Regions from separate parts of the Actinocorallia sp. A-T 12471 genome, predicted to be linked through region 1. Evidence: riboswitches for the same ligand, from Rfam matches in the RefSeq annotation. Region 1 holds a riboswitch; the other holds the start of a gene.
What was found. A riboswitch is a leader RNA that binds a small molecule or an ion and turns the genes downstream of it on or off. The one in region 1 is predicted to bind cyclic di-AMP.
Positions count from the first base shown of each region.

Region 2: it holds a riboswitch for cyclic di-AMP, as region 1 does, so the genes downstream of both, R9X44_RS25695 (C40 family peptidase) here and R9X44_RS02540 (C40 family peptidase) in region 1, are expected to answer to the same signal.

Region 1 is NZ_JAWZTE010000001.1:541,151-544,544, forward strand. Features, by position in the region: gene R9X44_RS02530 (SEC-C domain-containing protein) at 1-43, shown strand, start outside; gene R9X44_RS02535 ((deoxy)nucleoside triphosphate pyrophosphohydrolase) at 94-498, shown strand; gene R9X44_RS02540 (C40 family peptidase) at 495-1,388, opposite strand; cyclic di-AMP (ydaO/yuaA leader) riboswitch at 1,394-1,536, opposite strand; gene typA (translational GTPase TypA) at 1,729-3,394, shown strand, end outside.
Region 2 is NZ_JAWZTE010000010.1:231,874-235,267, forward strand. Features, by position in the region: gene R9X44_RS25690 (CHAP domain-containing protein) at 1-296, opposite strand, end outside; cyclic di-AMP (ydaO/yuaA leader) riboswitch at 309-464, opposite strand; gene R9X44_RS25695 (C40 family peptidase) at 566-1,084, opposite strand; cyclic di-AMP (ydaO/yuaA leader) riboswitch at 1,132-1,332, opposite strand; gene R9X44_RS25700 (NlpC/P60 family protein) at 1,771-2,754, opposite strand; gene R9X44_RS25705 (NYN domain-containing protein) at 2,942-3,394, opposite strand, start outside.

The sequences.
Region 1 (3,394 bases):
GGGCGCGAAGTACAAGAAGTGCTGCGGGCGGCCCGCCGTGTGAGGGAGGTTTCCTTGTTCGGTTCAGACGGTTCAGACGGTTCGGTCGGTCGAGTGGCGGGCGCGGGCGTGCCCGTCGTGGTGGGCGCGGCGATCATCGAGGGCGGACGGCTGCTCGCGGCGCAGCGGGCCGCCCCGTCGTCGCTGGCCGGGGGCTGGGAGCTGCCCGGGGGCAAGGTCGATCCCGGCGAGTCCGACGAGGCGGCCCTGATCCGCGAGTGCCGTGAGGAGCTCGCGGTGACCGTCAAGCTGCTCGACAGGATCGGCGGCGACTGGCCGATCGGCGAGGCCGGGGTCCTGCGGGTGTGGACGGCCCGCCTGATCGCGGGCCGTCCCGTGGCGCTCGAGCACTCGGCGCTGCGCTGGCTGGGCGCGGACGAGCTCGATTCCGTCGCCTGGCTGCCCGGCGACCTTCCGGTGGTCGACGCCGTCCGCCCGCGCCTGCTGCGCGACCGCTAGATCCGGACCGCCCCGTTGTAGTCGCGCCGGTCGGCCAGTGGTGTGATTTTCACGACATCTCCGGACGACGGCGCCTGCACGAACTTGCCCTCGCCGATGTAGATCCCGACATGGCTGCGGCTCGCGTTGAAGAAGACGAGGTCGCCGGGCCGCAGCGCCGACCTGGCGACCTTCGTCCCCCGGTCCCACAGCGCCCCGGTGTAGTGCGGCAGGCCGGGCTTCCCGGCCTGCGCGAACGCCCAGACGACGAGGCCCGAGCAGTCGAACGCGTCGGGCCCGGCGGCCGCCCAGACGTAGGGGTCGCCGAGTTGGTCGAGCGCCGCGCGGGTGGCCACCGCCGCGGTCCCGCCGCCCCACACGGTGACGCCCTGGTAGGTGTAGGCGTCGCGCAGGTCGGCCTTGACCTGGGTGATCCTCGCGGCGGTGACGGCCCGGGCGTCCCGGATCCGCTCGACCTTGTCGACGGTCTCCTGGAGCCGCGCGCGGGCGGTCTCGGCCGCCGCGTCGGCGTCGGCGGCGGCCTGCGCGGCGGCGTCCCTGCGGGTCTCCAGGTCGTCGGAGGGTGATCCGGCGATGCGCAGGAACGCGGCCTGGAGCAGGTTGACGGGCGGGGGAACGGCGGCGACCTGGTCGACGAGGTCGCGGTGGGCGGCCCGGCGCAGGTCGGCCTCGGCGGCCGCCGCGAACGCGGCGTTCTGCGCGGCGAGCAGTGCCTTCTGGTCGGCGGCTATCTCCTTGTCCAGGTCCCTGACCTGGCCTTCGAGTCCGTCAAGGCGCTGCTGGAGCCGGTCGGGGTCGGGCTTGGGCGCGGCCCCGGCGGGCGGCGCGAGCAGGGGGGAGGCCGCGCCGGCGAGCACGACGGCGGCAAGGGTGAAACGGACGCCCTTCAACGGGGGTCTCTCCTCTCGACGGCCTACCGGGTTAGCTGACGGGTTCGGGCGGGAGGACGCCCTACCGCTGGGGGAGCGGATTCACCCCGGGGGAAACACATGGGTCCCCGGCTCCCCGCGAGGCGCGGGGACTCGGCACGCGCCGCAGCCTACGAAAGACGTCAAATCATGACAAATAACCCAAAAGAGACGGTCAAGGCCGGGGGTGGGGAGGGCGGCCAGCGTGGCACCGGCGGGAAGCCACTAGAATCGTGGGGTACAGCTATCTGCCGCCGCCGGCTCGTGAGTCATCCGATCTTCTTCCACGCGGCGAATCCGACACGAAACCGAGCGTGCCTTCATGCCCATCGCCACCCGTGATGACCTGCGCAACGTAGCCATCGTCGCCCATGTCGACCACGGAAAGACCACGCTGGTCGACGCCATGCTCTGGCAGTCCGGCGCCTTCCGCGACAACCAGTCCGTCGACGAACGGGTCATGGACTCCAACGACCTCGAGCGGGAGAAGGGCATCACGATCCTGGCGAAGAACACCGCGGTCCGCCACGGTGACCTTCTGCTGAACATCATCGACACCCCCGGCCACGCCGACTTCGGCGGCGAGGTCGAGCGCGGCCTGTCCATGGTGGACGGCGTCGTCCTGCTCGTGGACGCCTCCGAGGGCCCGCTCCCGCAGACCAGGTTCGTGCTCCGCAAGGCGCTGTCGGCCAAGATGCCGGTCATCCTCGTCATCAACAAGGTCGACCGGCCCGACGCCAGGATCGCCGAGGTCATCGACGAGGTCTACGAGCTGTTCATGGACCTCGACGCGACCGAGGAGCAGATCGACTTCCCGATCGTCTACGCCTCAGGCCGCGCCGGACGCGCCAGCCTCACCAAGCCAGGCAACGGCGAGATGCCCGACAACGAGGACCTCGAGCCGCTGTTCCAGGTCATCCGCGAGACGATCCCCGCCCCCGCCTTCGACCCCGACGCGCCCTTCCAGGCCCACGTCACCAACCTCGACGCGTCAAGCTACCTCGGCCGTATCGCGCTGTGCCGGGTGCACAACGGCACGATCAAGAAGGGCCAGCAGGTCGCCTGGTGCAAGGCCGACGGCACGGTCGAGCGGGTGAAGATCTCCGAGCTCCTGATGACCGAGGCGCTGGAGCGCAAGCCCGCCGAGTCCGCGGGCCCCGGCGACATCATTGCCATCGCCGGCATCTCCGACATCATGATCGGCGAGACCCTCGCCGACCCCGAGGACCCGCGCCCGCTGCCGCTCATCACCGTCGACGAGCCCGCGATCTCGATGCTGCTCGGCACCAACACCGGCCCGCTGTCCGGCCGCGAGAAGGGCACCAAGGTCACCGCCCGCCTCGTCAAGGACCGCCTCGACCGCGAGCTCATCGGCAACGTGTCACTGCGCGTGCTGCCCACCGACCGCCCCGACGCCTGGGAGGTCCAGGGCCGCGGCGAGCTCGCGCTGGCTATCCTCGTGGAGACCATGCGGCGTGAGGGCTACGAGCTGACCCTCGGCAAGCCCCGCGTCGTCACCCGCCAGGTCGACGGCAAGCTGCACGAGCCCGTCGAGCGCCTGACCGTCGACATCCCCGAGGAGTACCTCGGCGCGGTCACCCAGCTCCTTGCCGTCCGCAAGGGCCGCATGGAGCACATGACCAACCACGGCACCGGCTGGATCCGGATGGAGTTCCTGGTCCCCGCGCGCGGCCTCATCGGCTTCCGCACCGAGTTCCTCACCGAGACCCGCGGCACCGGCATCGCCCACCAGGTCTTCGAGAAGTACGAGCCCTGGTTCGGCGAGCTGCGCACCCGTCCGACGGGCTCGCTCGTCTCCGACCGCGCCGGCGTCGCCACCACGTACGCGATGTTCAACCTCCAGGAGCGCGGCACCCTGTTCGTCGACCCCGCGCAGGAGGTCTACGAGGGCATGATCATCGGCGAGAACTCGCGCGCCGACGACATGAGCGTGAACATCACCAAGGAGAAGCAGAAGACCAACATCC
Region 2 (3,394 bases), on a different contig from region 1:
GCGCGCTCGGCCTGGTCGTCGGACCTGGTCTGCGCGTCGGCGTCCTTGGCGCCCGTCGCGGCCTTGGTCTTGCCGTCCAGCTTGACCTGGATGGCCGACAGCCCGCCCTTGTTGACCGCGCCGAGGCCGGCCAGGTTCATCGCGGACGCGGTGACCTCGGCGGAGGACTTCTCGTTCTCGTTGAGGGTGTTGGCGTGGGCGGCTGCGCCGAAGGTGCCACCGAGGAGGCTGGCGGCGAGGAAACCGCCGGTGAGCTTGAGGGTAAGAGCAGTCTGCTTGGCGTGACGACCGGACATGCGTTCTTCAACTCCTGTTTTCCATGCCGCCTACCGGGTTAGCTGACGGATTCGGGCCTGGAAAGAGCCCTACGGTGGCAAGCCACCGATTCACCCCGTGCCGATCACTGCGGATCGACGAGTGGGTCCCCGGCTCCGCGCTGGGCGCGGACTCGGCGGGAGGACGGCCCCCAGACGTTCGAGGGCCTGTCCCGCGTGCATTGACTGTTGAGGTTCGCGGCGGAGACTCCGGAGGGTCTCGCGGGAATCCCCGCCGTGGGTGCGCGCGCCTAGTAAGGGCGCACGGCTCCGTTGAAGTTCTTCTTGCGGTAGCTGTCGAGCAGTACCTGGCGGACGTGGTCACCGGTGCGGGGAGAGTGGATCATCCACACCTTGTTGCCGGACACCTTGGAGACGATGCCGACGTGGCTTCGGCCTCCGTAGAAGAAGACGAGGTCTCCGGGGTAGAGGTCCTTCCACTTGATCTTCCGGCCGACGTGGCCGTAGATCGACGTGGTGGTCCTCGGCAGCTTTACGCCCGCCTTGCGGTAGACGTAGCCGACCAGACCGGAACAGTCGAAGGAGTTCGGGCCGGCCGCGCCGTAGACGTACGGCTTGCCCTTCTTCTTCTTCGCCCAGGCCAGGGCCTTCTGCGCGGTCTTCTTGCGCTGGGCCCAGGTCTTCTTTTTCTTCTTGGTCGCCTTCTGCGCCGTGGCCGTGGCTTCGACCGGGGCCGCCTGCGCCGGGACCGAGATGAGGGCCACCGGAGCGAGCACCGAGGTTGCGAGCAGGCCGGAGGCCAGCCGCACACGCCGGGCGGAAGGCAGGCGAGTGCCAAGGGTGCGAGACAGGGGAATCTCCTTCTTCCTTACGCCTACCGGGTTAGCTGACGGGTGCGGGCGGAAGTGGAGAAGTGCCCTACGGCCTGCCGCTTTGGGGAGCGACCTGGCCGATTAACCCCACCGCGGGCATGGCTCGAACCCTTTGGGGGTGGTTCGGGGTGCCTGCGGGTTGGGTCCCCGGCTCCGCGTTGACGCGGACTCGGCGTGAGCCGTCGCGGTCTCGGGCGTGATGGGGCCCGGGATGAGCCGGACGCGCTCGCGTCCATGGCTCGACCGCACGACTGCGGTTTGGATTTGTCGGTGACGCCGACGCCCTAACAGGGGCTCAGATCGCACTGTCCTACGCTTCACTGCGCGGCGCGGGTGTCGTCCTAGACACCGGCTCTCGGATCAGGCTGGTCGGCGGATGTACCACGGGTGGCGCCTGGGGGGAGCCACCGCCCGGCAACGTTCGGATAACGCTGCCTTCAACTCGAAGGTACCAAAGAAACAGCGAAAGGCAAATGCCCCGCAAAGATGACCACGGGCAGGTATGCCCAGGTGAAGCGGGCTATGAAGGGAGGGTGACACAGGTCTCACCCCGCCGGGGAGCCCTTCGGGACCCCTAAAACGCCCTATAGCGGGCGTTTCAGGGGTGTTACGCGGGGCTGACGCTACGGCCGTCCGGCGCCGATGAAGCGGTCGCGGTAGTAGCCGGAGGTAACGGAGACGATCTCCACGTTTTTACCCGTCCGGGGGGCGTGGATCATCTGCCCGCCGCCGACGTACATGCCGACGTGGCCGAGGCCGCTGAAGAACAGGAGATCGCCGGGCTGGAGGTTGTCGTACGACACGCGGGTGCCCGAGGTGGCGCTGTACTGCGAGGCGGCCGTGCGCGGCAGGGCGACCCCCGCGGCGGCCCAGGACTTCATCGTCAGGCCCGAGCAGTCGTAGCCGGTGGGGCCGGTGCCGCCGTAGATGTAGGGCTTGCCGAGCTGCTTGTAGGCGAAGTCGAGGGCGGTGCGGGCCGGGCCGCTCGCCGGGCCTGTGTAGGTGCCGCCGACGGGCCCCGACGCGGTCGGCGTGTCGCCGCCGAGGCTCGCGACGAGGTCCTTCTGCTTCTTGATCGCCTTGTCGATGACCGCCTTCTGGTCGCCGATGTCCTTGACCTTGGCGTTGACCTTGTCGAAGGCGTCCTGGGCGTTGCCCTTCTCGCGCTCCATCCGCTGGGTGGAGGCGAGGAAGTCCTTGATCTTGTCGCCGCGCTGGCTCGTCACGTGCGAGAAGATCGACACCTGGTCCAGGACGTCCTGCGGGTCGCCGGAGGACAGCAGGGCGGTGATGTTGCTGATGTCGCCGGTCTTGTAGGCGTCGCTGGCCATCTGGACGATGCCCTCGCGGGCGTCGTCGAACGCCTTCTGCTCGCGGGCGGCGGCCTTCTTGGCGGACGAGAGCTTGCGCTTGGCGACCTTCAGCTCGCTGTTGAGGGCGTTGTACTTGTCCACGAGCTTCTCGACCTGCTCGTTGAGCTTGTCGAGCTTCTTCTGCGCCTCGGCCCGGGTCGGCTCGGCCTGGGCGACGCCGGGAACACTCCAGATGACGGCTGCGGCCAGGCACAGAGCTGCCAGGCGGCGGAATTTCGGAGTGTTCTGGGCCACTGTGGGAAACGCCCCTTCTTGCACTGGTTTGTCAGCCGTTGACCCTAGTAGTGAAGGCACCACCCCACAACCGAAACGCCGGTATTTCAGGGTTTTCTCACCCTCGACGGGTTTAGCGGGAGACTCCCCGGGTCAGTGACGGCGTCGACCCAGCTCAGAGCCGGACGCGCGGGCGCGCGCAGCGCCGTCAGAACCTGCCGAGACGCTTCAGCAGCAGCCCCGCCGTGGCAGTCCTGCCGCCCGCGCGGCGCGCCGAGGCGGCGACCTCCTGGTCGGAGGAGACGACGACGAAGACCCGGCCGGGCGGCTCGGCCCGCACGAGGTCGGCGATGAGGTCGTCGGCGAGCTGGCCGGGCCTGCTGAACAGCACCCGCACCCCGCGCGGCGCCTGCACCGCGACGTGCCCCTCGACCTGCGCGCCGTCGAAGACCGCGGTGATCTCCGCGTGCGTCTGCGAATACAGCCCGCCAAGCCCGCTGACGAGCCTGGCCCGCTGGTCGGCCAGCGGAAGCTCCCCGTACCCGGTCTTGGTGACGTTGTAGCCGTCCACGATGAGGTGCGCGCGCGGGGCCATCAGCAGCTCCTGGAACAGCTGCGCGTCGGGCTCGGCGAGCGACCTGCCGTGCGCGGCCCCGGCCGC